Regions from separate parts of the Thalassotalea agariperforans genome, predicted to be linked through region 1. Evidence: predicted binding sites of a transcription regulator. Region 1 holds the regulator's gene; each other region holds the start of a gene.
What was found. The regulator sigma-54, encoded in region 1, starts transcription at its own class of promoters, with help from an activator protein. The targets are predictions, from matches to a motif close to GTTGGCACGNNNNTNGNNT.

Region 1 (8,224 bases):
ATGTTATGTTTAATTAATGGATGTAAGCGGCGTGTTTCACTAAAACGTCGGATCAGATCAGAGTCGCTAGCATCTAAATATAAAATACTTAATTCAACACTATTAGGTAAATAGTTGATGATTTCAGGAATGTCATTAGGATCAGCTGGTAAGTTACGAACATCTAAACTAACTGCCACTTTTTTACTGTCATTAATAACCGTGTGGGTTAGTGCGGGTAACAAATTTACGGGAATATTATCAACACAATAATAACCTAAATCTTCAAGTACTCTTAAGGCGACTGATTTACCCGAGCCTGAGCGTCCGCTAACAATTAACAGCTTCATAAATGTTTAGCTCGCTTCTTGAATAATTTGAAATAACTGGTCGTTATTTTGGCATTTTCTAACGTTTTTAATGGTTTGTTTATCACTGAATAATTGCGCAATACTTTGTAAGGTGCTTAAGTGTTCTTGGCAAGCACTTTCAGGAACAAATAACGCAACAAAAATATCAACAGGGCGATTATCAATAGCATCAAAACCAATTGGTTCTTGAGTGGTTAATAATACTGCGACTACTTGATTAGTTTCGCTTAATCGACCGTGGGGGATCGCTATACCATTACCAATACCGGTGCTACCCATTTGTTCTCGGTTCATTAAACTTTCGAGCAATTCATGTTGGCTTAATTCTGTAATGTGACTGGAGGCCGTTTGACAAATGGTATCAAAAATTCTTTTTTTACTGGTAGCTGGTACTGCACATAAAGTGCAGTCCAGTGTTAAAATATCTTGTAACTTCATAGGTTAATGTTGTTTTAGCTTTTCTTTGTGTTTTAGTACTTGACGATCTAATTTGTCAATTAAGGCATCAATGGCGGTATACATATCTTGATTGTCGGCCTTAGCATGAATTTCACCACCATTTAAGTGCAGTGTTGCTTCCGCTATTTGGTTTATTTTTTCAACATTAAGTACCACATAAACATTATTAATGTGATCAAAATGTCGCTCTAGCTTTGCAAATTTAGTATTAACAAAATCGCGTAATGAATCGGTAATTTCTACATGGTGTCCAGAAAGATTGATTTGCATAAGCTGTATCCTTTTAGTAACTAAAGTAAACTTTTTCGTTGATTAGACGGTGGTATAGCTAATGATTCACGATATTTAGCTATTGTCCGTCGGGCTACATTAATGCCTTGATCAGCCAATAATTCAGCCATTTTGCTGTCACTCAATGGTTTTGATGGCGTTTCAGCAGACACTAATTTTTTAATTAACGCTCTAATAGCGGTTGATGAACACTCTCCTCCATTTTCGGTACTAACATGACTTGAAAAGAAATATTTTAATTCAAATATTCCTCGTGGGGTATGCATATACTTTTGGGTTGTCACCCGTGATATCGTTGATTCATGCATTTCTACGGCTTCAGCGATATCATTTAACACCATTGGTCTCATCGCTTCAGGACCATGTTCAAAAAAGCCTTGTTGGCGTTGAACTATGCAATTGGATACTTTTAATAAAGTATCATTTCTACTTTCTAAACTTTTAATAAACCACTTTGCTTCTTGTAAATTAGAACGCATAAATTGGCTATCATCGGATGACTTCATGGTTTTAGTCATCGCCGCATATTGTTGGTTTATTGATAAACGCGGTGCTGAATCAGGATTTAATTCCACAACCCAACGACCATTTTTCTTTTCAACTGAAACATCAGGAATAACGTATTGGTCATCGCTTTTAATGACGCTATCACCCGGTCTTGGATCGAGAGACTGGATAAGTTGCATGACTTCTTTTAATTGTGGCTCTTTTAAACGCGTCTTTCTCATTAATTGACGATAGTCGCGATTGCCTAATAAATCGATATGATTTGCAATTATTTTTTTGGTTTCTTCTAAATAAGGCGTACTTTTGTCAAATTGGTTAAGTTGAATGAGCAAACATTCTGCAATTGAACGTGCGCCAACACCAATGGGGTCGAACATATTAATCCGTTTTAATACGGCTTCAACTTCGTCTAATTCAACTTCATCATCGCCTAGGCTTTCTAAAATGTCTTCCGCGGTTATGGTGAGGTAACCGGCGTCATCAATACCATCGATAATCGCCATGGCTATGGTACGGTCGGTATCAGAAAAAGGCGTTAATTCCATTTGCCATCTTAAATGATCTTGTATGGAGTCGGTAGTTTCACCTTGGTAAGTATAATCTTCAGACAAGGTTCCGCTGCTACTGCTTGCTGAGCCAGCAGTATAATTGTCATCCCAAGTTGTATCCATACTCAGTTCTTCAGGAATGTCATTTTTCTCCATGGCATCCGTGGTGCTTAACTCGTCAGATGACGGTGTTGCATCTTCACTACCATCAAGTTGTGGTTTCTCAGTTACCGATGCAGAAAAAGCCTCTTCTAACCGATCAGGAACATCTTCTTGGTTAGTTTGAGGTGTTTCATCAACTTCAAGAAGTGGATTGCTATCTAACGCTTCTTGAATTTCTTGTTGTAAATCTAACGTCGACAATTGCAACAAACGTATCGCTTGCTGTAATTGGGGTGTCATCGTTAACTGTTGTCCTATACGGAGCTGCAGTGATGGGCGCATTTAGCTTGTCATTATCCTTGTTGTACATTGTATTGTGTTGTTTAAACACTCATACGGAAAATTACGATTATCTTTTACGTTGTTTTAACTATAGCGTGAATTGCTCACCAAGGTATACATCTCTTACATGCTGATTTGCAAGTATTTCATCGGCACTGCCTTGAGCGATTAATTCACCATGACTAACAATGTAGGCTAGTTCACAAACATCAAGGGTTTCTCTAACATTGTGGTCGGTAATTAATACACCAATACCACGATTTTTTAAATGAATAATAATTTTCTTTATATCACCTACTGAAATTGGGTCAACCCCTGCGAAGGGTTCATCGAGTAAAATATATTGTGGATCAGCGGCAAGAGCACGTGCTATTTCAACTCTGCGGCGCTCACCACCCGATAAACTCATGCCAAGGTTGTCGCGAATATGGCCAATGTTAAATTCTTCTATTAAACTTTCTAACTTTTCTTCACGGGCTATGGCATTAAGCTCTTTACGCGTTTCTAATATCGCCATGATATTTTGATAAACGGTTAACTTTCTAAAAATTGATGCTTCTTGCGGTAAATAACCTAACCCTTTACGAGCACGGACATGCATTGGCTCGAATGTCATATCTTCACCGTTAAGCATAATCGATCCGCTGTCATTCGCAACTAGGCCAACGATCATATAAAACGAGGTAGTTTTACCAGCACCGTTAGGTCCTAATAAACCAACAATTTGTCCTTGTTTAACCGCTAAGCTGACATTTTTTACAACTTTTCGGCCTTTATAAGCTTTGGCTAAGCCTGTTGCTATTAGAATATTATTGCTCATTGTTAGTGCCACTTTGGAGTTGGGGCTGTAAAATGGTGGTTACGGCTTGCTCGGTATTGCCGCTTGCTTCCATTTGTTCTGTTTTCATATTATAGGTAATTTCGTTCGCGTGAACTTCACTGCCTTCCTGTTTTAATTTGGCATTGCCTTTAATGGATACTAACGACAAAGCTGGTTGGAAGGTGATGTTGTTAGCTTGTAAGCTGATGTTATCACCACTAATTAACCCTTGCTGCAATTTTGCCGGTAAGCCATTCGCATCTAACCGTTCAGTTTTCATGTGGTAAATAATTTCATCGGCTAACACTTGGCTATTTTTTTGTTGCAGCTTAGCTTGCCCGCTAATAGTAATTAAAAAGCTATCAGGCTGGTAAGTAATTTCTTGTGCTTCTAAACTAATTTGATTGCCGTCATCTAAAGTTTGAGTAAGTTTTGCTGGGTTACCTTTTAAAGTATAAAGCGGGCCGGCATTTTTATTACTCACTTGAGCTAAATCGGCATTAATTTTTAAGCTGCCTTGCGAGATCACAACATTATCAAAATAAATTGATGTTTTAGTTTTTAAGTCGGCACCTTGGCGATCAGCCGAAATTAAGATGTCTTCGTTAAAGTCTTGATTATTTGCCATTGTTGAAAATGAGCAAATCGTACTCAACACTAAAAGTTTAACTAGGGTTCTTTTTATATACAGTCTGCACATGTTCGGTCATTGTCATCTGAGTGGTATTTAAATCAACAATCAAGCCAGAGCCATACATAGTAAAGTCTTTGCCTTGGATCATTATGGTTTGATCTGAGCTGATAATATTGGTGTTCAAGTCGAGTTCAAAATATTTTCCGTGTACTTCTTGGATCATACTATTGTCATCGGTTGCTTTTAATTGTACTCGGTTTTCTAATCTAACGCGGTTGTTATGGCTTAAAATACCTTCTTTAGCGCTGATATGCCATGCCGCACTTTTGTTTTTTGGGTAGAGTGTATATTTAGGCTGTTCAAAGTGTGTTACCGCAAGCTCAGTGTAATGCTCCATACGATCAGCATTAATGGTATGTGATAGCCTACCTTCACTATTGTATATGTTTGTTTGTAATTGTTCGGCAACAAAATCGGGCATAATTTCTGTGCTAATGTTTTTTTCACTAATGTTTTCTTGCCGTTGCCAATTGATCAGGCCATAACAAAGCATGGCAAATAAAAAAACAAAGCTGGCAATGAAATACAAACGCTTCATATACTTGCGCCAGTCGCTTGCGTTAAGGTGTTTTGTGCTTGCATGATCAGATCACACACTTCTCTCACAGCACCAAAGCCACCACGGGTGAAGGTGGTTAAGTTTGCTTTTTGTAATAGTGCCGGATGTGCATCAGCAACCGCTATGCCTAAACCTACATATTCTATGCAGGCCAAGTCAGGCATGTCATCGCCAATATAGGCGACTTGCTCAGGTTTTAATGACAATAATTCGGTTAACTCCTTTAAAGAAGGTAATTTATTTTCTTGCCCTTGCACTAAATATTGCACATTGAGTGATTTCATACGATTGGCAACAATGTTTGAACGGCGACCGGTAATAATACCGACATCAACACCTGAATTAATCAGGGCTTTTACGCCATAACCATCTTTGGTGTGAAAAGCTTTTAATTCTTCGCCATCATTGCCTAAATAAATTCTACCGTCAGAAAAAACGCCGTCGACATCACAAACTAATAATTTGATGTTTTTCGCTTGCTGAAAAACATCAGCAGAAACTTTCCCGTATAACGTGTTCATATTATAAAACTCCCGAATTGAGTAGGTCGTGCATATTCATGGCACCGACAGGGACATTTTGTTTATCAACAATGATAAGACCATTAATTTTATTATCTTGCATTATTTTTAATGCTTCCGCAGCCAAGATATCGGCTGAGGCGACAATTGGGTTGATTGTCATTACGGTGTTGATACTGTCGTGATGAATATTAACTTGTTCATCTAATACTCTGCGTAAATCACCATCGGTAAATAAACCACACAGTTGCTTGTTGTTATTAACAACAGCGGTCATACCTAAACCTTTATTAGACATTTCTACTAATGCTTCTTTGATCAAGGCTTGTTCGTTAATCATAGGTATACGCTCACCAATATGCATAATATCGCTTAAACGTAAAATCAGTTTTTTACCTAAACTACCACCCGGGTGTGATAAGGCAAAATCATTGGCAGTAAAGCCTCTGGCATGTAATAAAGCAACAGCAAGCGCATCCCCCATAACTAAAGCGGCGGTTGTGCTTGAAGTAGGTGCTAAACCGTGAGGGCAGGCTTCTTGTTCTACTTTGGTACAAACATGAGTATCAGCAAATTTGGCTAAATTTGAGTGCGTGTTGCCGGTCATCGCTATTAGCTTCGCACCTAAGCGTTTTATCACCGGAATGATGGCCATAACTTCACTGGTTTCACCAGAATTGGAAATAGCAATCACAACATCATCTTTGGTGATCATACCAACATCGCCATGACTGGCTTCACCAGGGTGAACAAAAAAAGCGGGGGTGCCAGTACTGGCAAGCGTAGCCGCAATTTTACCACCAATATGGCCTGATTTACCCATACCAATAACAATAACTCTACCAGTACAGTTAAGCATTAATTGACAGGCACAAGCAAAATCATCATCAATATAATCAAGCAACTTTTTTATTGCTGCTTGTTCAATATTAATAACCTTACTGGCATCTTCTTTAAACTGGTTCACGGACAAAATCTCTTAACTCATTATTAGTGGCAAATTAATTAATCAATAAATTAATGGGTAAATAAAATTACTTGATAAGCAATAAAACATAAAAGTAATAGTACACCTTTCAAACGAGTGATGCGAAAAAAGCCTTTTTGACGACTAAAACATAAGATAAATAATAAAATGGTTACCCCTAACATATAAGGAGCATCACGGGTTGCGGCAGCAGGATCTAATTCGCCAGGAGCAATCAAGGAAGCCAAAGGCAATACCGCTAATATATTGAAAATATTTGAACCAATAATATTGCCCATAGCTAGGTCATCTTCTTTTTTCCAAATACTCACTAGACTGGCTGCTAACTCAGGTAAGCTGGTACCAATAGCAATGATGGTTAAGCCGATGACTAAATCACTAATGCCAAAAGCTTTAGCAATAAAGGTAGCCGAATCAATTAGGTAGCTAGCACTTACAGGGAGTAATACCATGCCAATCACTAACCAAACAATAGAAAGCTTAGTACTTACCGCTTCCGGAACTTCTTGCTCAGCTTCTAGCACCATAGGGTCGTCTTCAATACCATTGTTCATTTGCTTTCGTTTTAAAGTGATCACCAATAAAGTAATAATGTAAGCAAAAAACAGCACCATTAATAAAACCCCTTCAGCGAAGCTGAAATAAAGGTTAGCAAGTACACCGCAGGCTAAAAGGGTAACAGCTAAAATTAACGGTAATTCACGTTTAATAGTATTTGATGAAACCACGAGAGGATGAAAAATAGCAGTAATACCAAGCACTAAAGCGATGTTGGTGATATTAGAACCAATGGCATTACCAATGGCAGTATCTGTGTTGCCTTGTAATGAAGCGGTAGCAGCAACCATCATTTCTGGCGCTGATGACCCCATAGCGACAATAGTTAAGCCGATCACCATAGGAGAAACACCTAAGTTTGCTGCTAATGATGAGGCACCAAAGACAAATTTATCTGCACTCCACACAAGCACAGCTAAAGCAATGAATAATATTAAAACTTCAACAAACATCTGACTTCCTCGTAATTAGAAATGAATTGTCGCTGGTTGTGAGAGAAAAAAAAAGAGCAATTACTTAAACTGGTAAAAAAAATACGCGATAGTATAAAAAAACAACGGTTTGTTGGGGTTATACAGAATAAAATAGCGTTTATACATAAATAGTTACTTTTTTATAATGCACCTCGGCAGTGTCTAAGGTAAAATTTACTCACAACTTATTAACATTGACGTTAAACTTTCTCCATGTCCGATAACATAATCGAGATAAAAAACCTCACTTTTAAACGTGAAGACAGGGTCATTTATGATGACATTAGTCTGTCGATCCCGCGTGGTAAAGTGACCGCAATTATGGGGCCGAGTGGTATAGGGAAAACAACTTTATTACGTTTGATTGGTGGTCAATTAAAACCACAATCAGGTGATATTTTGTTTGACGGTGAAAACATTCCAAAATTATCGCGTAATGCTTTGTACGAAACACGTAAAAAAATGAGTATGTTGTTTCAAAGTGGTGCGCTTTTTACAGATATGAATGTTTACGATAATATCGCGTTTCCAATTCGCGAACATAGCCAATTACCAGAAAACCTGATTGAGAAAATGGTATTAATGAAGCTTGAAGCGGTTGGCCTACGTGGTGCCCGCTCTTTAAAGCCTAGTGAATTGTCGGGGGGGATGGCAAGACGTGCAGCTTTAGCGCGTGCCATCGCCTTAGATCCTGAACTTATTCTTTATGATGAACCTTTTGCCGGACAAGACCCTATTTCTATGGGGGTAATTGTGCGCTTAATTAAAGCTTTAAATGATGCTTTAGGCTTAAGTTCAGTGGTTGTTTCGCATGACGTTCCCGAAGTGATGAGCATTGCGGATTATATTTATATTATTGCCGAGAAAAAAATTATTGGCCATGGCACACCAGCAGAAATTGCCCAGCAAACCTCACCATTGGTGCAGCAGTTTGTTAAAGGTGAAGCCGATGGCCCAGTACCTTTTCATTATAAAGCAAGGCCTTTTGAGGAAGAGTTAATCAAGGAGTTAA
Region 2 (8,224 bases), on a different contig from region 1:
TTGATCAATTGGAGAAGACATCAGATTTACCTACTTGTCACTAAATAACAATCAACTCGCCGCGCAACGCGCCAGCTTGATCTAAGGCTTCTAAAATAGCCATGACATCCCCCGGAGCAGCACCTACTTGATTGATTGCTCGTACAAGTGTGTCTAGGGTGACACCTGGATCAAAAACAAACATCCGTGAATCATCAGCTTTGGTATCAATAATTGATTGGGTTGTCGTAGCCGTTTCCCCTTCAGAAAAAGCATTTGGTTGCGATACATTAAGCGTTTCATTAATAGTAACAGTAATACCGCCATGCGTAATTGCCGCTGGTAATAATCTCACATCAGAACCTATCACTATGGTGCCCGTACGAGAGTTAACAATAATTTTTGCCGCAGGTCGGCCGGGTTCAAATTCTAAATTTTCTAAAACCGATAAAAAACTGACCCGATCATTTACATCTCTTGGTGCCGTTACCTGTACAGAGGTAGCATCGATCGCTTTAGCAGAATCTGCAATAAAATCATTAATGGTTTCAGCTAATAGTTTAGCGGTAGTAAAATCAGAACGTCTCAAATTAAAGGTAATATGATCACCTTGTGAAAACGGAGAAATAACTTCCCTTTCAACCATCGCGCCATTAGCGATACGGCCAACCGTTGGTGTATTCATCAATACTTTTGAACCATCTAAACCTTCCGCGCCTAAACCACTCACCACTAAGCTGCCTTGCGCAATGGCATAAGCATTACCGTCAATGCCCATTAAAATGGTTTGTAATAAAGTACCGCCACGTAAGCTTTGTGCACTCCCCATCGATGAAACGGTCACATCAATTGATTGACCCGGTTTAATAAATGGTGGTAATTCAGCATGAACAGCGACAGCGGCAACATTTTTAATTTTAGGTTTCAAATTAGCCGGCATAGTGATGCCAAAATTGCTTAACATAGTTTTAAAACTTTGTTCTGTAAAAGGACTTTGCTCACCGGTACCCGGTAAACCAACAACTAAGCCATAACCAATAATTTGATTTGAACGAACACCGGCAACATCAACTAAGTCTTTAATGCGCTGAGCTGACGATTGAAAAGACAAACATAATGCGATCAATAGCGTTGCTTTAAGCAATAACTGTTTTAGTTTCAATAACCCGTTGAAATGGCTTATACAGATACCTGTGTTGTAAGTAATATTGTTCATCTTATTGCCTTACCGATTAAATCGGCCACCAAGAACTACTGAAGAATTTAGATAACCAGCCTTGCTCTTGCACATCAGCAAAAGTGCCAGTACCAGAGTATTGAATGCGAGCATTTGCCACTTTGCTCGAAACAACGGTATTGTTTGAACTGATATCTTTTGAACGAATAACGCCAGTTAAACGAATATATTCGTCGCCATTATTTAATGTTAACCACTTTTCACCACGGATCATCAAATTGCCGTTAGGTAAAACACGTAATACGTGCACTGAAATATTACCGTTTAAGCTGTTACTTTGATTCGACTTAGAATCACCTTTAAAGTCACTATCTTGATCGTAACCAAATTGTATTGAATCGCCTTTAAAAGTTAGTGGATTGCCACCTAGGCCCGTGATCGGTGAAAGTGCACTACTGTTTTCTTTTTTTAATTCAGTTTTAGCATTTTTTTGTGCTTGGGTATTTTCACTTAAAATCACCGAAATAATATCGCCAACTCGATGGGCTTTTGAGTCAGAATAAATATTATTAACGTAATTAGGTTTAAATAATGAACCCGAAGGTACTAAAGACTCCTCCTCCGGTTCAGGCATAATTGGCGCAAAATCGGGATCGTTGGGTAAAATTTCAGTATGTTCGCTGGTTGTAGCACAACTTGCCAACATAAAAATACCTAAAATACTTAGCAATGACTTTTTCATTGTATCCCCCTAATAAACCCTATAACTGTTGATTGATATAACTCAACATTTGATCTACAGCAGAAATAACTTTTGAGTTCATTTCATATACTCGCTGACTTTCTATCAAATTCACTAATTCTTCTGTGGTATTAACATTCGAAGTTTCTAAAGCACCTTGTACTAACATGCCAAAACCTTCTAAACCAGGAACACCTTCTTGCGGCGCACCACTAACGGCAGTTTCCACATATAAATTCTGACCAATAGGCTCTAAACCTGTAGGGTTAACAAAATTGACGGTATTAATTTGTCCCACAACAGCCGGCTCAGGTTGCCCTTGTAAAGTCACCGAGACTTCGCCATCTTGCGAAATGGTTATTGATAATGCATCTGGTGGGATGGTAATTTGTGGCTGCAGTAAATAACCTGCCCCTGGTGTTACCATATTACCTTCTTCATCCATAGTGAATTGGCCATTACGGCTATACGATGAGGTTCCGTCTGGTAATTGTATTTCAAAAAAACCTTCACCTTGGATCATTAAATCTAAGGAATTATCGGTAGTTATCATGTCACCTTGGCTATGAATTTTTTGCGTTGATACCACTTTGGCACCCGCACCTAACATTAAGCCCGAAGGCATTTCAGTATCTTGCGCGCTTCTGCCACCAGGTTGATTAATCGTTTGATACAGCAGATCTTCAAATACAGCACGACTTTTTTTAAAACCAATCGTACTGGCATTCGCTAAGTTATTAGAAATAACTGCGATATCTTTCGTTTGTGCATCTAAGCCTGTTTTACTGATCCATAATGCAGGATTCATAAATCACCTCTTATTAAACTTGTACCGTGAGCCAAATAGTTAATCATTAGAAAGCCCGTAATAAAGACGCAGAACTAGCGTCTATTTCTTCTGCGGTTTTCATTAACTTCAACTGCATTTCAAACTGCCGTTGCAAAGAAATCATTGCTGTCATTTCATTAATGGGGTTAACATTACTCCCCTCTAATACACCACTATTAACTTGTACTGTAATGTCTGCTGCTACTGGTAACCCATCACGAGAACGAAACAAACCATCACTGCCTTTTGTTAACGAATTTACGTCGGGTCGAACCATCTTAATACGGCCGATTTCTTCTTGAACCAGCGCTGGTGCGCCTTCTGGTTGAACCATAATGGTTCCGCTGCGGCCGATGGAAATATTTTTAACCGGCAATGGAATAAATATCGGGCCACCTTCACCAATGACTAATTCACCTTCATTGGTTTGCAAAGCACCATCTTCAGTAATCTTAAACTGGCCATTACGTGTATAAGCTTCAGAACCATCGGCTGACTGAACAGCAAACCAGCCATCACCATCAATCGCGACATCTAATGGCTTACCTGTTGTTAATTGCGAGCCACTGTCAAAGTTTTGGCTAGCACGTTCTGTCATCGAAAAAACCCGCGTTGGCAAACCTTCACCAAATGCCTGCATTGCTCTGGCGTTGGCTAAATCAGCTTTAAAACCAGTGGTTTTAGCATTAGCTAAGTTATTGGCATTTATAGATAAAGCGAGCATATTTTGTTTAGCTCCGCTCATTGCAATGTAAAGCATTTTATCCATAACAGTTCTCGATTAATGACTAATACATTAGTAAATGCAATTAAGATGCCAAGGAAAGAAGGTGTAAATATTGAAGTAAAGGAGAAATAAAAAACCCTAGCACTTTGGCTAGGGTTGATAAGATAAAAGCAAAATTAACTATCGAATTTGTAAAATCGTTTGGTTTAATTGATTATCCACTTCCAAGGCTCTTGAGTTGGCTTGGAAATTACGTTGCGCTGAAATCAAGTCGATTAGCTCTGACGTTAAATTTACATTAGATTGCTCTAACGCCGATGAGTTAATGGTACCAAAAGTCCCTGTTGTCGCTTCACCTGCAAGTGGGCTACCCGAACTAATACTTTCTTTCCAAGAAGTGCCACCAATTTGTGTTAAACCTTGCTCATTAGCAAAATTTACCAACGCAATACGAGCTAGAGGTTCTGAAGTACCATTACTGTATGTCGCACGTACCAAACCATCAGCACCAATATCAATACCGGTTAATCGACCAACCGCTAAGCCATCTTGGTCTAATGCTGTTACCTCAAAGTTAGACGCAAATTGTGTTGGTTCATTCGCATTAGGCCCTAATGGATCAAAATTAAAATTAACTAATACCGTTTGTAACGGATCGGCACCATTAGTTAATATTCCGGCTTGTAATGCCTCTGTTCTTATACCACCTAAAGCCGGATCTGGATTTTGACCAATAAAATCACCTGAGCTATCAAAATATAATCGTGCCCCCACTACACCTGTCGGTGCTAAATTGCCCGAAACATTACCAGCAACAGGACTTGTTGCTGGGGTTACACCGTCAGGTTCAAATTGCCCGCCAGGATCAGGAATATCAACTGGCGTACCATCAACAGCCGTAAACATTGTCCATTCATTCGCTTGTACTGGGTCTTTGATAAAATAATAGGTCATTATATGACTGTCCCCCAGCGAATCAAAAATAGTTACCGAAGTAGAGTGGTTATAAGTTGATGGATCTTCAGGATCAAAATTACCCGGAGCATTAGCTGGTGCAACATCACCGGCAGGTAAATTCATACGAAGATCAACCTCTCCCGTTGCTTGTGGTGCACCTGACGCTGTTGGAATTCTAATTGGTTCAGCCGTACTTAAACTAACCGATGCTGATGAACCATCTGAGTTAACTGGAAAGCCTAATAAATGTCCCCCTTGAGAGTTAACAACAAAGTTTTCACTATTCAATTTAAATTGGCCAGAGCGAGTATAAGTACGTTCTAAGCTATCAATACTTGGTACGGTACTGTAAAAACCATTACCTGTGATCGCTAAATCTAAGGCATTATTTGTAAACTGAATACTGCCTTGAGAAAATTGCTGAGCCACATCTGCAGTTAAAACACCGTCTCCGACCTTGGTTTTACCCGAAGATAATAACGATGCAGCATAAACATCCACAAATTCGGTTCTTGATTCTTTAAAGCCCGTGGTATTGACGTTAGCGATATTGTTCGATGTAACATCTAAGTCTTTTTGTGCGGCATTCAAGCCACTCAGTGCTATATTAAATGACATAATTTCACCTCTTTAAACTGTTCGTTATTAACCTTCGGAAACTTCAACAACGTCTGCTAACGACATTGAACTGCCACCGTTTAAATTCAAGACAATGCCATTAGCCCCCGCTAAAGTCACACTATCCACTTTACGATAAGTCATCGCTTGTAATTCTGACGCTTGCCCATCAACTAAACCGGCGATGCGATAACGGTATGCACCTTCTGGGGCTGCTTCACCATCACTTTTATTGCCATCCCATGAAAAGGTAAACTCACCTTCTTGAATATTACCAACAGGGACTGTTTGAATGAGTGCCCCCTTCGAATCTTCAACATAAATAACTACATTGCTGGCTGGTAAATCCGTTATCAATTTACCTTTTGCTCCTTCGCCTTCCGCCATACCAAAAGTATTTTCATCCACTAAAACACTTTGCCCCACTAATGAAGAAGCTTGTAATGCTTGGCTTGACGACATTGAACTGGCAAAACTGGTGAATTGCTCATTTAATTGCGCGACACCATCAGTAGTAGAAAATGCCGTCATTTGAGAAATCATTTCATTATTCTCAACCGGTTTGGTCGGATCTTGATAAGCCAGCTCTTTCGTTAACAACGCAAAAAAGTCTTCTTGCGTGAGCATGCCATTATCTTCTTCTGCCGTTTTAACTTGGTCTTTTTGCCAATACATGCCTTCGAGAGGCTTATTACCGCTAACTGATTCCATAATTTATGCCCTTATTAGCGTTGACCTAAAGTTAACGTTTTATTCACCATGTTTTTAGCTGATTCCGCTAATTGCACATTGGTTTGATATGAACGAGAAGCTGAAATCATATTCGTCATCTCTTCAATAACATTAACATTAGGTTTATAAATATAACCGTCTTGATCAGCCATTGGGTGGTTTGGTGAATACTCAATATTTAAAGGTTTGTCGCTTTCTACAATCCCTAATACTTTGACACCAACACTACCTTCTTGACCGGCGGCAGCTTTTTGCATCTCTGCGGCAAAAACAGGATGGCGCGCACGATAGGTTTCATTAATGCTACTGCTAACACTATCAGCATTAGCAATGTTACTGGCTGTTGTATTTAAGCGGACAGATTGTGCGCTCATACCTTGGCCAGATATGTCGAATACGTTAAAAAGACTCATTATGACTGCGCTCCTGTTATCGCTTTTTTCAATCCTTTAATTTTTCCATTTAAGAATTGAATGCCTGCTTGATACTCTAACGAGTTTTGTAGATACAAGTTTCGTTCCACTTGTACATCAACCGTATTACCATCACCCGTATCTGGTTGATCTGGCGTACGAAATTTCACTTCCGAGGTTAAAGATGTTGAGGTACTTAAATGTTTTTCATGAGTACGAACGATGCCTGTTTGTTGCATCTTTGCCGCTTGCTGCATGGCCTTTTGAAAATCCATACCTTTAGCTTTGTAGCCAGGGGTGTCTGCATTCGCAATATTACTTGCAATAACTTCCGCGCGTTTTGCGCGTAGCAAAACACCTTGTTCATGCAAACCAAAAACTTTATCGAAACTTATTGCCATGATGTGTACCTCCACAATATATGAAGGACACATACAAGGACTATGCCAAAGAAATATTTTAGAGAAAGGAATTAATCTTTTTGGTAAATAATACCGGGGTTACATCTGAGCATTTTATATTTTTGACTAAGACCAGAAAGAGACTCTGATGCGCCTAAAAACAAATAGCCTTGATCGTTAAGCACACCGTGGAATTGTGAGATAATTTTGGCTTTAATTTCAGGTGCAAAATAAATTAAAACATTACGGCAAAAAACAACATCAAATCGCCCCATTAAGCTATAACTATTTAATAAATTTAAATGCCGAAAACTGACCAATTTTTTAACATTATCTTTCACTTTTGACATACCGTTTTCACCCGGTTCAAAAAACTGACGCTTACGCTCAGCAGATAAACCTCGCGATAATGCCAAACTATCGTATTGCCCATATTTACAATGTTCTAACATGGTTGTAGAAATATCAGTACCAATTATTTGCACACCACGACTCAAGGCTCCTGGATTTTTTTGCTGATATTCCAAAACAGACATAGCAATAGAATAAGGCTCTTGACCAGAGGAACTAGCAGCAGACCAAATTTTTATCGGGGTGTTTTTTTTGGCGAGTTCTGGCAATATTTGGCTTTGTAATAATTTAAAAGGATAATCATCACGAAACCATAACGTTTCATTCGTCGTCATAGCATCAATAACAGCGGCTCTTAGTTGACGCTCAGTTGGGCTTAACGTACGAGTAACTAATTCACTTAAGGTTTCAACCTTAAAATTAGTCATTAATGGCGCTAATCTGCTTTTTACTAGGTATTGTTTGTTCTCTCCCAATACAATACCGCATTGTTGTTCCAAAAATGTTCTAAATTGAGAGTAACTTTGATCATCAAGCTGATTCGTCGACACTATAAATCCTCAACTACATATTCAATAATAAACATATCAAGCTTGATCATCCATACGTAGCCATTTTTTAACAGCAGTTGCTAATTCATCAGGGTGGAACTTAGGAATAAAATCTTCAGCACCTACTTTTTCAACCATGGCATTGTTAAATACACCACTTAATGAGGTGTGCAAAATCACAGGCATTGTCCGCATGCGTTCATCATTTTTTACTTCAGCGGTTAAGGTGTAACCGTCCATTTCTGGCATTTCAATATCAGAAATTAATAAAGCGACCTTTTCACTTATGTTATGTTCACACTCTGCACTAATCGCTCGCAGTTGATCTAAGGCATCTTGACCATTTTTAGCTAACACCATATTAATACCAAGCGGCTCTAGCGCCCTTTTTACTTGGTTACGAGCAACTGTTGAATCATCAGCAATCATCACAACACGATCACCAACGTCTTGCCCTACAGAAATATCAGCAACGTCATCGCTTAATTCTGTAGAAACGGGACTAATTTCATTTAATATTTTTTCAACATCAAGAATTGACACCATTTCACCGTCAATTTCAGTGACAGCTGTTAAATAATTAGATTTCCCTGCCCCTTCCGGCGGCGGCATAATGTCAGCCCAGCTTAATGTTGTTATACGCTCAACGCCTGCAACTAAAAAACCCTGAACACTACGATTGTATTCAGCAATAATAATAAAATTATTTTCTGTTTCCGTTATTTCATAACCGCCGGTGGCTTTACT
Region 3 (8,224 bases), on a different contig from region 1:
AAAAACGAAGAAAAAACACAGCAAAGCCATTTATTACCCTATATCCAAACCCGTTGTGTTCAACGTAAACGTATGGGAACACGGGCGCTTTCAAGCAATGAAAAACAGCAATTAGAAGCCATATTACCGGAGGGGTACTCGGTGATTTGGCAAGAGTCATTTGCCGAGCGCTGGCGCAACGCTAAATTTATGTACGCAAATGCTACAACACGTTTAAGTATGAAAGAAGGGTTTGACGTACATTCTAAAATTATGGAATTCACGCCAATCAATAAAGACTCAAGCCCTGAGCAAAACTGTAACTCAACCTTTAGTAAAGATAAACTACCCGCTAAGTCACTTGGTTTAGACCCACTGAATATTGCCATGACACAATGGGCCATGAACAGCTGGGAGCGATTTAAATTATTAAACCAACTTGGTGGCACCATTATTCCAAAATTGCTGTTAGACTTTTCTACCGCGATTAAAAGCTGTGCACATTTTGTGATTGTGGCAGATAAACAACCTGAAACAATGGAAGATTATGTTAATGCGGGTAAAGCGGTACAAAAATTCTGGCTACAAGCAACGGCTTTAAAATTAGGATTTCAACCTGAGCAAACACCGATTATTTTTTCAGAATACTTACGTAATGGCGTTGATTTCACCACCAATCAAGACACCATTAAAAACGTCGTCAAAGTAGATGCCGAGTTTAAAGCTATGATTGGTGAAGACAACGTACAACGTTCTGTTTTTATGGGACGATTAGGCCGCTCTACAACCCCTAACAGCCGCTCCGTAAGACTATGTTTAGATGAGCTTAGGTTTACCAAAGACTAGCTTCCGAATCAATTGCTGTATACAAGCTAATAAATCACTCCAATAAAAAAGCATTACTAAATCGGTTAGTAGTGCTTTTTTAATTCTTAGCCTAAATACATCAACATAACTGAACAAGAATTTGCCAACGAATACTTTATCTATTCCAGCATCCAGCATCCAGCATCCAGCATCCAGCATCCAGCATCCAGCATCCAGCATCCAGCATCCAGCATCCAGCATCCAGCATCCAGCATCCAGCATCCAGCATCCAGCATCCAGCATCCAGCATCCAGAAAAATGATACAACCCAATAAATTATAGGCAATAAAAAACCCCGCCGAAGCGAGGTTTTTTGGTAACTAGTTTAGTTATAAACTATAGCGTTAGTGATTAAGCTTTACGACGACGGCTTAAACCAAGACCTAATAAACCTAAGCCAAAGATAGCTAAAGTAGTAGGCTCTGGAACAACACCAAATTCATCAAGAGTTAAATCAAGCTTTGGAAGATCTGATCTTAAAGTAACAATAACAGCAGCTACATCAGAAAAATCAGCTGAACCAACAAACTCACTAAATGCAATATTTCTAGTAGAAGGAACCACTGTTTGTGCAGAAACAAAACCAATTGAACTTGCGAAACCATTAGTATCGAAAACAGTTACATTTACGTCGAAATTTGCATCACTAGAAACACGCGTAAAGTAAAAATATTCACCAAGTAGAGGTAAATCTAAAGGACCCGCAGAATTTCCGTTAAAGTCAGAGTAAGTTAACACTAAAGTAGACTTACCGGTAGACGAATTGTTTAAAGATAAAGTACCTGTTAATTCATCTGTTACTGTAGCTGAACCAGTGCCGCTGTTCAACGTTAATTCATGATTAACATCACCGTTAAAATCGTTAATATCATAAAAATTTTCAAAATCTACTGGGTTAGTAGTATTAACCGTTAAGTCAGATGCATAATCAAATGCGTCTAAAACCACTGCCTGCGCTGAAGTCATTGTACTTAAAACAACAATTGCAACAGCACCTAATTTTTTTCCTAAGTTTAAATTAAACATGTTTTACTCTCCGTTAAAAATAATTTTATAAAGTATTGGAACCTTTACCTGTTGTAGTAAATGCACCCAACATGCCAACTATTAAAAGCCATTATTTAACAACAAGTTATACTTTCTAGTTGTAATTACCATTAAACTATTGTAAAAAATACTGACAATCTATTGAAGATTATTTAGTAAATGTTTAATTTCTATATCTTCTGATACGTTATCGGTACTCAAACTGATCAAAAGCGATTTAGCTGCTTGTACTTGATTATTTAATATTAACGCTTTCGCCTTATTGATGCTAATTTCAATATTATCTCTATCTAATAACAACGCTTTATCATAAGCAGCAATACTTTCTATCAGCTTATTATTTGCAGCTAATACTTGACCATAAGTATCTAAAACAGCAGGTAGCTGAGGCGCTACCGACACTGATTTTTCAGCATACTTTAGTGCATCCCTATTATTACCTTTTTGTAATTCTAAATATGCTAGATTATTCAAAGCTATAATATGCTCAGGTAGACTCACTAATACTTGCTTATAAATTTCACGGGCTCGTTCATCCTTTTTCTTTGTCAAATAAGCCCCCGCTAACATCACTTGTAGAGTAATATCTTGAGGATTCTCTAATAAATGCTTTTCCATAAATGCTATAGATTTACCATACTCTCCAGCCAAAACTAATGTTTTAGCCAAATCAGCTGCGTTTTTACTTATTGGCTTTTTGTTATAAGCGGATTGATATTCAATAATCGCCAAAGAAAAACTTTTATTATTATAATGTCGGTTACCTAATACTTTATTTAGTAGCCAATGTTTGGCTATTTGCGCTGATTCCTGCAACTTTTGGATGTCTTGTGGAACAATAGGTTTATTCAATTTTGATTGAAAATAGACTTTATACAATAAAAGACCATCATTCGCTTGATGCTCTTTATACAATTGCTCGACAAGAGTTAAAGCATTATCATACTGTTTATCCACTTCGTAAACATTCAGTAGCCTTTGTCCAATTAATAAGTTACCTGTTTTTTTGTCTAACAATTTTTTGTACGCTGATATAGCAGCAGGGATATTTTTTAATTCAATGTATGAATCACCTAAAGCAACCTCAATATCTTCAATAGGCTGTCGGCTTTCTAGAATTTGCAGATATAAATCAACTGCTTTTTTATGATTATTGGTTACTTTATAAATGTACGCTAAACCTAATTTAGCGTAATTATCATTCTGATCCTTATCGATATTTTTTTGATATAAATTTATTGCTTGGGTGTGAAATTCAGGGTTAGTAGATACAAAGCGAGTAAAGTTAATAATACCGCGAAGATGATCCGATTTTATCTTTAATAATTTTTCATACAAGCCAAAAGCACTATCGACTTCATTCGCTGAATGAGCATAAAAAGCTAATTTATAAATAGCAGGGATATTACTCTCATCAATAGCTAAGACATCTCTCAATAATTGTTTAGCTTTATCTAAATCTTTTTGTTTATTAGCTATTTCAGACTCTAATAGCAAGCCCTGAATTTTTTTATCTTCCTTTGTTTGCCATTTTTTAGCTATTGCTAACGCCTGCTCAAACTGCTGATTATCTAAGTAACCTAAGGCTAAGCCTGCTTCTGCTTTTTCTGAATTAGGATCTAACTTTAACGCATTTTCAAGCATCTCAATACCTGAACCTAATTCATTCAACTTTAATTTCATAATACCTTGATTGGTAACATCAGTTGGGTTATCAGAATTTAAATTAATTGATTGTTGTAATAATTCTTGCGCTGCCGCTTTATTACCTGATTTTAGTAACTCATTACTAGCTGCTGTTAATAAAGAAGTGCTAGCAGTGCCTGCTTCAGATAATTGGTTAATTGATTCTAATGCTTCGTTGTCATAACCTAAGCGTAATTGCAACTCTACTAACACTTTATTAACTAAATGTTCTGCTGATACTTTGTTTTTAACTTTTATTAACTGTTTATAAGATTGCTCATAATCTCCCAAATAATAAGAGCTCATACCCGCGATAATAATAGCAAATGTTAAATCATCTTTTTGCTGATAAGCTTTAACGCCAAAATCTTTTGCTGCTTGGTAATTTTTACGATCAAATTCTATTTGAGCTTTCATTTGATTAGTTAACGGGTGATGCTCTGAAATTTTTAATAATTTATTTATCACTGGCTCAGCTTTATCTAGTTCGTTTGCAGATAAATAATTTTGCGCAATAAAAAACTGCACTTGGTATTCTTGCGGACGTAATTGAGCGTAAGCTTCAAAAGCTTTAGCTGACGCTAAATATTGTTGAGCACCTTGTAATAAATAAGCTTTTAATAAATAAGTATCGGCAATATCAGGAGCATAAGCGATTAAACTATCCAATACCTTAAGCGACTTTTCAGCCTCTTCCGCTGTATTAGCTAAATACGCTTTACCGATTTGACCATAAACCGATTCACTACTAATTTGATTAGCACTATCAATATACTCTTTAGCCTGTTCTCTTTCACCTTGGTATAACGATGACAAACCAGCATAGGTTAATGCTTGAACATATGCACTATCAGGTAACGCATCCGCAGCCTGAGTTAATGAATAAACTTCATCGTATTTATTTAACTTAAATTTTGTTTCAATTAAGCGCGGTAAATTTTGAATAGGGTCAAAGCCTAGCTGTTCTGCCTTTTCTAATTCTTTTTCGGCACCAGCATAATCTCCTTGATTTACATACGAATTACCTAATTGAAAACGTAACTCTGCGTTGTTAGGTGCTATGGCAACGGCGTTTTTTAACGCAATAATCGCGCTTTTATGATCTTTCTGCTCAATAAATTTTGCTATATCAACCTGGTATTCTTCAACAGTTTTAGAGTCGGTACAGGCATAAGAGCCCATGACCATCGATGATGTTACTAAAACTTTTAGCCACTTATTAACCTGCGTCATTGCTAGCGTCCTTTTTAATTTTATTATTTCTTTAGATATTCAAAAATACTGAAAATATTGTACGTTAATTGATTGATTACACAAGGAAGTAAAGATGAGTTTTTATAAAATAAAATACGCTTATTTTTGCGTAAACTGCTCTTTTACCAAACGTAATATTTGCTCACAAAACAAAGCTAAGCTTGAACGATAAAAACAAAACATCTGCTGCTGATACTGATGATTAGTTAGTGATTTTTTATAACGGGCATCACCAGCCAGAAAATCGTACTGCTTCAATCCTAATGCTTGATAATGCTCTATCGCTTTTTGCTGTAATAACATGCCAAGTTTAATCTTATTGTTTGGCAACTCAGCTAACGCCGATAAATAAAAATACACTTTATCTTGGTAAATAAAATTAACCAGATAGGCAATTGGTTTATCATTTAATAACAAACACAAAAATTCAGCCTCAGGTCGTGCTATCACTTGCTCCAACATTTGTTGGAAATACTGATTTACAAAACCACTCGGCGTTGCTGTATTTTGCCAGCGCTGAATATGTAATTGTGCTATCTGTGATAAATGCTGATTTTTTTCATTGTTCGTACTGAACACTTTGAACGATAATTGACCCGATTGCTTTAATAACTTTTCAGATTGCCGAAGTTTTTGGCGAGTATTTCGAGAAAGCACATGTTGTTGATAGCTATCATCCGCAGAGTCATTAATATCAGCATAATTAACAGCATAGCCAATATCATCAAGTAATACTCTGTGCTTCACTGAGACTACTGAAAAACCATCTAGTGTTGAACGGCTAGCCATGCCAACATTCAACTCTTGCCAAGAATTATCGGCCTTTATAAAAGCTAATAGTGCGGCTCTTATTTGTTCTTGTTTAACTTCTGCTAGTAAAAAATCATTTTCTTCAATCCAGCATTGATCAAAACATTGTTCACCGGTGCGATTAAGCCACCATTGTTCAACAGGTATAAAGCCGAATACTTTTCGCTTGGTCTTAACAATAATGCTTAAGCCAACAGTTTGTTTATCTGAGGTAGCTTTCAATAAATAATATTTACCTTTAAATACTTTAAGCCAATTGCCTATCCATGCCCAAGTTAAAAAAAACGAACGATTGCCTTGCTTTTCCAACGCCAACCAATCTGCAGCTAATGTGTCTAAATCGATTTCATGATGAGGCACCATGATCACTGAAATCTCAGATTGCATATTTTTCCATCTATTTGTTAATAAAACCGATTCATTGATTGACAAGGAACACCGATAGGCCGCAATATTTATCACCTATTTTTTAATTTACAGTGTATTGTTTTTTGGATGATGTTGGAAGTTCCATTTAGTATTGGCAGTAAACCAGCTGCAAACAATAAAAATCAATTGGTGAGCTTTTCAATTCCATTATCTAAATCCACTGTTTATTCAGTTGATCAGTTAGTTGTTATTGATGAAAAAAACACGCAGTTAAATGCCGATTTTATCACTACCACTTTCTGGCCAGATAATTCGATAAAATGGCTGCGCTGTGAATTTATTCCTCAAAGTACACAACAATCGCCAACTGGCTATAAAATAGTCTTAGCTGACAAAAATCATTCGCCAGCACAAAAGCCAATGTTTGCTATCAGCGAACAAGCAGAACAATTCCTAGTAAATTGCCAGCAACATCAATTTTTAGTAAATAAGAACCAATTAGGCTTTAACTGTTTACCTTGGCAAGTTGCATTATTTGATAACAACGGACAATTGCTCAAACAAAAAGTCACAAAAGCCCAAGTGCTTGAACAAAGTGCTAAGCAGTTTAGCCAACAAATATCGCTAACTGGTAACTTCAGTAATAATCAAGAAGTTCTGGCCGAATTTGATGCCAAACTGACCTTTTTCAATTATCAATCAAGTGTGCAAGTAGATTTTACCTTACGCAACCCCAAAGCCATGATCCATCAAGGCGGTAAATGGGATCTAGGTAATGCCAATTCGTTGTTTTTTAAAGCCTGCAATATCGTTTTTGAACAAACACAAGAAAACCAACATCAAACACAAATAAAATTAGCGCCTGAAAAAAACTGGCAAGCATTTAACAACCAAAGCTTGTTTCAAGCGAGCTCTGGCGGTGAACATTGGCAATCAAGTAATCATGTTAATGCCGATAGGAAAAACAATTTAGCGTTTCAGGGTTATAAAATATTTGATAATAACAACCTTGAACTTGCAGCCGGTTCAAGAGCACAGCCGAGTGTTATTTTACCGATAGACGCTACTAAGCAGCTCGCTATTACCCTTGAAAATTTCTGGCAAAACTTCCCTAAAAGCATTACAACTGAAGCAAATAAAACCATTGTGGGTTTATTTCCACAGCAGCATCATGAATGCCATGAATTACAGCCAGGCGAACAAAAAACACATCGTTTTTATCTAGCATTAAACGAAGCTGATTTAACTGCGATAAGCTCACCAAAACAAGTTAATGTTTGTCCAAAATATTTAGCAAAAACTAATGTTTTACCATTTTTTGCTGATAATGAAACAAGTGATGATATCGATAAACTGATTAACTTAGGTTTAAGCCACCCAAACAACTTTTTTGAAAAGCGTGAACAAATTGATGAATTTGGTTGGCGTAATTTTGGTGACTTGTACGCCGATCACGAAACCTTATCGTTTGAAGGTGAACAAGAATTAATTTCTCACTACAATAACCAATATGACCCTTTATATGGTTTTATTCGTCAATATTTATTAACCAAAGATGACAAGTGGTGGCAACTCGCACAAGACTTAGCGCAACACGTTAAAGATATCGACATTTATCATACAGACTTAGACAAAGCCGAATATAATCATGGCTTGTTTTGGCATACTGATCATTATTTACCAGCAGAAACGGCAAGTCACCGTACTTATTCCAAATACCAACAAGCAGACGCTTATCAAGACCATGCCGGTGGTGGTGGCCCTGGCGGGCAACATTGTTATACCACAGGCTTAATGCTGCATTACTTTTTAACCGGTGATGAAAGCTCAAAAACAGCTGTGGTTGATTTAGCAGAGTGGATCAGCCATGTCTACGAGGGTTCAAATACCGTATTCGACAATTTATTAAAAATAAAAAATCGCCATATCCCAGGTTTAAAAGATGTATTAACCGGACAATATCCACTTGATCGTGGTACCGGCAATTATATTGTTGCCTTGCTGGATGCTTATGAAGTGTCCAATAAACAATCTTATTTAGACCAAGCCAGTTTAGTGATCAAAAATACCGCCTCACCAGCCGAAGATTTAGCACAAAGGCAGTTAGACAATGTAGAAGAAACCTGGTTTTACACAGTATTTTTACAAGCGGTTGGCCGTTATTTGCATAACAAAGAAAAACTAGAACAGTTTGACCAATCGTTTGATTATG
Region 4 (8,224 bases), 340 kb from region 1:
TGACAAATTTCATTCGATTCATTCAACCTTTTCTAATTATTAATGCGTAATAATTAGAAAGTACGGCGTTCAACATTCAAGCGCGCAGCTTCGTCTTGATCTACTTTTTCAATACGAACTGAGCCTTGTTTAAATGCTGGCTGACGAGAGTAAGGGTCTAATAAACCAAGCGTTAATCTGTTTACACAGTCATGGAAATGGAACGGAATAAATACCATATTACGAGAAACACGTTGCGTAAGTTGTACTAATACCACAGCATCGCCACGCTTTGAGGTTAAGCGAACATAACTTTGGTGCTCAATACCTAATTCAGCTGCCGCATCTGGATTCATTTCCATATATGGCGTTGGACTAAATTTGTTACAGTTACCAATTTTTCCGGTACGGGTACGAGTGTGAAAATGCTCAACAACACGGCCACTGTTCAACCAAAATGGGTAATCTTTACAAGGCTTTTCATTGTTGTCGTAAAAATCAACACAAATTAAATTCGCTTTTTGTGATTTAGTTTGGAACTTACCATCAGTATATAAACGTGGTTCGCCTTTTAACTCACCCGTTTCACTGTCTTCACGGTAAGGCCATTGAATGCCACGTGCTTTAATGATTTTTTCGTAACTCATACCTGAAATATCAAGCGTTCTTTGATTACCGTAAGCATTTGTACCTTTTGACAAATGCTTCATTTCATTGAAAACTTCTTCAGGTTTATCTGGGAATTTAATTTTTTTACCGTTTTCAAAACGTTTCGCCATTTGATTGAAAATCCAAAAATCGGGTTTTGAATCGGCATAAGGTGGCAATACGTTATCAATTAAATTAACACGACGTTCCGTATTAGTGTGACAGCCTTGTTTTTCCGCCCAAACAGACGCCGGAAAATACATGTGTGCATATTGATTCATTTCAACATCTTCATAGACATCTTGCACAACTAAAAACTCTAATTTTTCAAGAGCTTTACGAATACGACCAGTGTTTGGCATTGAAGTCATTGGGTTTGTTGCGACAATCCACAAGGCTTTAATTTCACCGGTTTCAATGGCAGGGAAAATATCAGTTTCTGCTAGGCCACGTTTTTTCGGGAAAAATTCAGGATCAATACCCCAAAAGTCTGCAATTTCTTGACGATCTTCAGGGTTTTCTAAATAGCGATAGCCTGGTAAACCTGAACATGAAGACCATTCACGTGTCCCCATTGCATTACATTGACCAGTAATTGAAAGCGAGGTACCGCCTGGCTTACCAATATTACCGGTAATTAAGTTCAAGTTATTGATGTTAGCAACACCATCTGAGCCATGGGTAGATTGGTTAATACCCATAGTCCAAATACTCATTGCCGCTGGTGCTTTGGCATAAATGCGAGCAACCGTACGAATAGTATCTTCATCAATACCACATTGATGTTGTGCTACTTCTGGTGCGTAATCTTGTACCAATTTGGCAAGTTCATCATAACCTTGGGTGTGTGCATCAATATAAGCTTTATCTTGTAAGCCTTCGTTAATGATGACGTACATCATAGAGTTAATTAAAACACAGTCAGTACCTGGGGTGATCGGTAAATGAATATCAGCAAACTGGGCTAACATAGTAACGCGCGGATCAACCACAATTAACGGGAATTTACGCTTTTCTAACGCTTCTTTTAAGCGCCAGTAAATAATAGGATGTTGCTCTGGTAAATTAGAACCAAACGCCATTAAACAATGGGTATGTTCAAAATCATCATAACAACCTGGAGGGCCATCACTACCAAAGCTACGCTTATAACCACTTACCGCAGAAGCCATACAAAGTGTGGTGTTACCGTCATAGTTATTGGTACCAATACAACCACGCGCAAGTTTACCTAAAGTATAAAACTCTTCAGTTAACAATTGGCCGGTAGAAATAATAGCAACAGCGTCGCGACCATACTTCTCTTGCACTTCTTTAAATTTGGCGGCAGAGGTATCTAAAGCATTGTCCCAAGTAGTTGGCTGGAACTCTTCATAATGCTTATCACGCATTAATGGTTGCGTACCACGACCTGGGCTTTCAAATAACTCATGTTCTAATAAGCCTTTGATACAAAGCTTACCACGGTTAACATCGGCACCTGCATGTCCGCGGCTAGTTACTATTTTTTGTTGGTCATCAATACCAATTTCAATTGAACAGCCTGTTGAACAATAGTTACAAGTGGTGTATTTCCATTCTTTTACTTTTTTGCTTGGAATGGTGATCGGTTTTCTGTGCTTGCGGCCAAACAGCATAAACTGGTCCTAAAAATTCGTTAATAATCGCTAGATAGTTAAATGCAATAATCAAACCAAAATTTAAAATCTAAAAAAACAATAACTTATAAATATAGAGATTCTACAAATTGTACCAACAAAGTGCTTATTGTTAATGATTGGTGCAACCATAAAAGCAGCACCAATAAACGCACTAAAACGGTGCTAAATAGCTAATGATATGATTAAGGAAATGAATAAAATTAAAGAAATTGATTGCCAAAATTGCACCGGATTACGTTGCATGATCGGCTGACTTTTATATTCTTCCACCGCACTAACGCTTGGTTTACTAAGGTCGGTAAAAAACTCAGAAAAAGCCTGATAACGACTGTTTGGATTAGCGGCTGTCGCTTTTTGTAAACTGACATCAACCCAGTGAGGTAAGTCAGGGCGACATTGCTTTAAACTACGGTAGTTAAACTCATTATAATCTTTGAATGTTACTTCAGCGCGCTGCATCGGCTTATATGGTAATTCACCAGTCAACATTTCATAACAGATCACCCCTAACGAAAATAAATCACTAAGATTATCAGAACGCATATGTAATAAGGTTTCAGGGGCAATATAATTTAATGAACCGTGGGGGACATCTTCTTTGATGGTTTCTTGGTTTTCATCCAACGACGCCACAAAAACAGTGCCATAATCAATTAATTTTATATGACCATAGTGATCGATCATAATATTGTCTGGCTTTAAATCTCTATGCACTAAATCTAAACGTTGAAATGCACGTAACGCACTAATGATTTGTTCGATAATAGTCCTAACCTGAGCCAAAGTTGGTTTTGGATTATCATGGATCCACTCACTTAACGTTTGCCCTTCAATGTATTCACAAACATGATAAAGAAATTTACTTTCTTTTTTCTCTGTTTCTACGCGCATAACATTGCCATGTTTAATACGTTCACCTACCCAAGCTTCACGCATAAAACCTTGTAAATAGATAGGATCATCAGCAAAGTTAGCCGAAGGCGCTTTTAAAACAAAAGGAGCCTGCGTTGCTTCATCCACCACTAAATACAAATGAGAGCGAATACTGGCATGGATCACTTTTTTAACCAAATAGCCATCGAGCTTATTGCCTACTTTTAACGCTGGTGGAATTGCTTTTGCTAATAAATCGCGTTGAATTTCATCAAGTTTTCGATTGGGCGTAGCTTCAATAAAAGTTAATAAACAACTAACATTATCATCACTGCCTTTTAGTAAAGCATGATCAACAATCGCTTTTGAGGTTGCTTCTAACTCTTGACTATCAGGGCAGGCTGACAAACCAGCAAGATGCTTTTTAAGCTCTTTAGGCGAGAGAAAGTCGTGCACGCCATCACAAGTTAAAATATAAATATCATTAGGCTGTAAATCAATTTCATGGACATCGACTTTTAAGCGCGGATCGGCCCCTAAAGCACGGGTCAATAAAACTTGTTTACCACCAGATTTTCTGTTGTGATCACGAGTAACAACTTCTAATTCTTGGCCGCGATATTTACTTAAGCGGGTATCACCAACATGAAAAACATAACCAGTGGTTGATTTAGCAATTAATGCTGTAAAGGTAGTTAGCCATTGCGGTGAATTATCATATTGTAAATCATCAACTAAGCCACCTTGAGAAAATAACCATTGGTTTAAACTGGTTAAGACCTTAGCTGCTGATTTTTGAGTTGACCAAGTTTCAGGGGTCGCAAAATATTCCTGAATAAATTGCGTTACCGAAAGTTGTGATGCCTCAGCTGCTTTACTGGCACTAGAAACACCATCAGCAATAGCAACAACAGCACCTTTAGCACGTAAATCAAGTTTTTCGGGAACAATTGCGGCAAAAGCATCTTGGTTTTCGGCTTTTAAACCTTTAGTTGAAAAACCACCAAAAGCCAATTGTAAATCAACAACTGGCTTATGGTTGGTTTGAGAAGCCTGTGTAAACAGGCTTTTATTCGGGGTATTTTCTGAATTAGCTAACATTAATTAATTCAACGGTACCATCTTCACGAACTTCGGTAATGGCACCTTTTGGCTCTTCCATAAATAATAAGGTAATAAAGCCTACCACAGCTGTTGCTGCAATCACTAAAAAGAATGTTGAATAATCAACCATAGTTAATACCGTTAAGTATACTACCGCACCAACATTACCATAAGCACCTGTCATACCCGCAATTTGCCCCGTTAAACGACGCTTAATTAATGGTACTGCCGCAAATACTGCACCTTCACCAGCCTGTACAAAGAATGAACATGCCATAACCGCTAATACGGCTAATACGATTGGCCAATCACCCGTAATTTGAGCAACAACAAAATAACCAACGGCTAAACCAGCTGTTAAAATAAGTAATGTTTTCTTACGACCAAACTTATCCGATAAATAACCGCCACCAGGACGAGACATTAAATTCATAAAGGCATAAGTAGAAGCTAACATCGCTGCATAAACCATAGATAATTCAAATGTTTCCGCAAAAAATAACGGTAACATTGAAACCACAGCTAATTCTGAACCAAAAGTAGCAAAATAAAGAATATTTAATACTGCAACTTGTCTAAATTTATAACGGTGAATTTCTGGCACTTCTTCTTTAAACACATGACCATTCACTTTAATGGTTTGTTTTACTTCAACCGCAAATAACAGAGCTAAAGAAATATAAGCAATTAAAGCATTAGTGTCTGTTAATAAGCTAACGCCAGCTGGTGATAACTTCCATGTTAACAACGCTAAAGCACCATACATAGGAAGTTTCATGATCAATAATAAGAAGAAATCACCTTTACTAGTAACTTCCATTGCGCCAGTTTGTTTTGGTTTAAAATAAGTTGAACCTTTAGGGGTATCAGTAACGTTTTTATACCAAATAACACTGAACAACAAACTTAATGCACCCGTTGTAGCAATTGCATATCTCCAGCCATCATCGCCGCCATATAATAAGGCTAACGTAGGTAATGACATAGCAGCAGCAGCTGAACCAAAGTTACCCCAACCACCATAAATACCTTCTGCAGTACCTAATTCATTAGCTGGGAACCACTCTGATACCATACGAATACCAATAACAAAACCCGCACCAATAAAACCTAATAAGAAACGTGATAACGCGGCTTGCTCAAAGCTGTTGGCAAAAGCGAACATAAAACAAGGAATACTACATACCGCTAATAACACGGCGTAGGTTAAACGAGGCCCATATTTATCGGTTAACATACCAATAATGATCCGAGCAGGAATAGTTAAAGCAACGTTTAACAACATTAAGGTTTTTATTTCATCTTTAGATAACCCTAATGAATCCGCAACAACTGAAACTAATGGCGCAAAGTTATACCAAACAGCAAAAGTAATAAAAAATGCTATCCAGCTCATGTGTAAAATTTTCATTTTCCCCGTAAAAGAGAAAATGTTAATTCCGCCTTGTCCACTCATAATACAACTCCTAAGTTCATAATTTTTCGCTTTTTAGATAAACATCGTTGTTATCTAATCGACATATTTTTCAAGTTACACCTAAATAGCAAAGGCAATGCCACACTATGAAACTTTTTTAATTGCATGATAATTATAACTTTTATTTAAAACCGAAAATTATAAATAGATAAATATGCACTTAAATATCGCTTTTCCGCACATTACGAGTGCATCAAATAATTATCTTGAAAAACTGCACCAGCTAAAAGCAGATACAACATTTGCATTAACCATTAAGGACTTTTACTCGTTCGAGGCTATATTTTTGCAGTCGTTAGTTGGGGATTTAGACAAGGCAAGCGGGCTGCAGCTTTTAGATTAAATTACATTTATTCCTTTAAAAAACACAATCTATACCCATGTTAGAAATATTAAAGCGATATACAAATAAGGCATAAAATGAAGTATTCACGATTAGGCGCAAGTGGTTTGTCAGTATCACGAGTTTGTTTAGGCAGCATGACTTGGGGGTTACAAAACAATCAAGCAGAAGCAGAGCAACAAATTGAATATGCTCTTGAGCAAGGTATTAACTTTATTGATACCGCTGAAATGTATGCTGTGCCTCCTTCAGCGGATACTTATGGCAAAACCGAAACCATTATCGGTAATTGGTTAGGTAAAAACCAACATCGTCGTAAAGACATTATTTTAGCGTCAAAAATTGCAGGTAGTGGTGTGCCTTGGATCAGAAATGGCGCAGATATAACTGGCAAAGCCATCATTGCAGCAGTAGATGCTTCATTACAACGTTTACAAACCGACTATATCGATTTATTTCAATTACATTGGCCAAATAGAACCTCACCACATTTTGGCAAACATGCCCCTGGCAAAATAGCCTTTACCGATGTTGATAAAAGCCAAGAAGTCGCTGGCATGTTAGATATTTTACAGGGTTTACAACATTGTATTGATGCCGGAAAAATTCGTTTTTGTGGTTTATCCGATGATTCTACTTGGGGGATTAATACTTATTTAAAATTAAGTGAACAACACAATCTTCCAAAAATGGTATCCATTCAAAATGAGTTTAATTTATTACACACCAAAGATTGGCCATACTTAATTGAAAACTGTGTTCATGAAGATGTTGCCTATTTACCTTGGTCACCGTTAGCAACAGGGTTGCTTTCTGGTAAATATTTAAATGGTGCACGACCGGCAGGCAGTCGCTGGAGCTTTGAACAACGTAATGGTTTATTTAGAGATACTACAAACGCTCATAAAGCAGTTGCGGAATATGCTGATATCGCCAAACAATATGGCTATACCCCTGCACAATTAGCGTTAGCTTGGTGTGATCAGGTTGATGGCATAACGTCTTCTATTATTGGTGCTACTTCGATGGAGCAACTAAAAGAAGATATCGCGGCCTTTGCAATGCCACTTAGCAAAGAAGCGTTAGCGGATATTAATAGCGTATTAGCACGCTACCCTGCACCTTTTTAAAAAGCTTAACGTTATTTTTAGGCGAGTACTTTAATCGATAGCGTAAGAGTAAACGTTGCCACTGGCTCAGCACCAAAAGTGTCTGGGCAGGTGGCAATAATATTAACGTCTTTATTAACTCGCCTTTGTTCTTGTTCGCTAGTAAGTAGCATCTGCTCAATTAACTTGCCATCAAGACAGGTAAAAACCACATCTTTTTCTGGTCGTTTAAGAAAGTCCGCCTGCATGGCCTTAAACGCTAACGATATTTTTAGCTTTTTTTCATTGGCAATTTGCATTGCAAGAAAACCACCTGAAATGTCAGCACCAATCGCTAAAGCACCAAAATACATGCTATTTAAGTGATTTTTTGTACGACGATTAAGTTTGATTTTCACCACCACTTGTTCGTCATCACAGGCAATAATCTTAGGATTAACATAGGCAATTAACGGGACTTTACTTAAACCAAAAAGCTTCAAAAACAGGTTCATTTTGGTTAATGCTTTCATGTTAATTACCTCTTAATTATGAATGATTATTGTATTTCAGCAGCTACCACAGAAATTTCAACTAATAATGCTTCTCTTGCCATGTCGGCAGTAACACAAGCACGTGCTGGTGCGTAGCCTTCTGGCACCCAAGCATCCCAAACGGCATTCATTTGCGCGAAGTCTTTCATGTCTTTAAGATAGATAGTCGCTGATAGTAAGTGTTTTCTGTCACTGCCAGCTTGCTCTAACAAGGTATCAACTTTGTCTAACATGGTTTGAGTTTGCTCAGTAATATCTTTCGTGGCATCTGCACACACCTGGCCACATAAATAAATAGTGCCGTTGTGTTTAACAATGCGGCTCATGCGCTGCTTGGTTTCTAATCGTTCTATGGTCATCTTTATCTCTACTACTTGGTTTGTTTACAGATCATTTCGTATGCTGATTGGATGTCTTGCGTTTTTTGTTTCGCCACTTCCATCATTTCTTTGGGTAAGCCTTTAGCCACCAATTTATCAGGGTGATGTTGCGACATT

Region 2: flgF (flagellar basal-body rod protein FlgF) is a predicted target of sigma-54. The motif match lies at 3,531-3,549, and genes of this name have one in related genera.
Region 3: ACSLUO_RS15300 (PEP-CTERM sorting domain-containing protein) is a predicted target of sigma-54. The motif match lies at 1,933-1,951, and genes of this name have one in related genera.
Region 4: ACSLUO_RS02185 (molybdopterin oxidoreductase family protein) is a predicted target of sigma-54. The motif match lies at 2,307-2,325, and genes of this name have one in related genera.

What each region holds. Positions count from the first base shown of each region.
Region 1 is NZ_JBQMWH010000001.1:143,905-152,128, forward strand. It holds gene rapZ (RNase adapter RapZ) at 1-329, opposite strand, end outside; gene ptsN (PTS IIA-like nitrogen regulatory protein PtsN) at 336-788, opposite strand; gene hpf (ribosome hibernation promoting factor) at 792-1,079, opposite strand; gene ACSLUO_RS00770 (RNA polymerase factor sigma-54) at 1,100-2,599, opposite strand; gene lptB (LPS export ABC transporter ATP-binding protein) at 2,688-3,419, opposite strand; gene lptA (lipopolysaccharide transport periplasmic protein LptA) at 3,409-4,047, opposite strand; gene lptC (LPS export ABC transporter periplasmic protein LptC) at 4,085-4,651, opposite strand; gene kdsC (3-deoxy-manno-octulosonate-8-phosphatase KdsC) at 4,648-5,193, opposite strand; gene ACSLUO_RS00795 (KpsF/GutQ family sugar-phosphate isomerase) at 5,195-6,166, opposite strand; gene ACSLUO_RS00800 (calcium/sodium antiporter) at 6,211-7,191, opposite strand; gene mlaF (phospholipid ABC transporter ATP-binding protein MlaF) at 7,426-8,224, shown strand, end outside.
Region 2 is NZ_JBQMWH010000011.1:23,404-31,627, reverse strand. It holds gene flgJ (flagellar assembly peptidoglycan hydrolase FlgJ) at 1-21, opposite strand, end outside; gene ACSLUO_RS13465 (flagellar basal body P-ring protein FlgI) at 41-1,195, opposite strand; gene flgH (flagellar basal body L-ring protein FlgH) at 1,212-1,898, opposite strand; gene flgG (flagellar basal-body rod protein FlgG) at 1,918-2,706, opposite strand; gene flgF (flagellar basal-body rod protein FlgF) at 2,753-3,496, opposite strand; gene flgE (flagellar hook protein FlgE) at 3,635-5,029, opposite strand; gene ACSLUO_RS13440 (FLgD tudor-like domain-containing protein) at 5,057-5,740, opposite strand; gene flgC (flagellar basal body rod protein FlgC) at 5,755-6,174, opposite strand; gene flgB (flagellar basal body rod protein FlgB) at 6,174-6,575, opposite strand; gene ACSLUO_RS13425 (CheR family methyltransferase) at 6,647-7,477, opposite strand; gene ACSLUO_RS13420 (chemotaxis protein) at 7,514-8,224, opposite strand, start outside.
Region 3 is NZ_JBQMWH010000015.1:34,653-42,876, reverse strand. It holds gene ACSLUO_RS15310 (ThiF family adenylyltransferase) at 1-825, shown strand, start outside; gene ACSLUO_RS15305 (hypothetical protein) at 796-1,089, opposite strand; gene ACSLUO_RS15300 (PEP-CTERM sorting domain-containing protein) at 1,198-1,872, opposite strand; gene prsT (XrtA/PEP-CTERM system TPR-repeat protein PrsT) at 2,032-4,812, opposite strand; gene ACSLUO_RS15290 (GNAT family N-acetyltransferase) at 4,933-6,030, opposite strand; gene ACSLUO_RS15285 (RIFT barrel domain-containing protein) at 6,139-8,224, shown strand, end outside.
Region 4 is NZ_JBQMWH010000001.1:480,479-488,702, reverse strand. It holds gene ACSLUO_RS02185 (molybdopterin oxidoreductase family protein) at 54-2,264, opposite strand; gene ACSLUO_RS02180 (bifunctional protein-serine/threonine kinase/phosphatase) at 2,451-4,262, opposite strand; gene ACSLUO_RS02175 (NarK family nitrate/nitrite MFS transporter) at 4,252-5,721, opposite strand; gene ACSLUO_RS02170 (aldo/keto reductase) at 6,163-7,215, shown strand; gene ACSLUO_RS02165 (DUF4442 domain-containing protein) at 7,233-7,706, opposite strand; gene ACSLUO_RS02160 (RidA family protein) at 7,733-8,086, opposite strand; gene djlA (co-chaperone DjlA) at 8,098-8,224, opposite strand, start outside.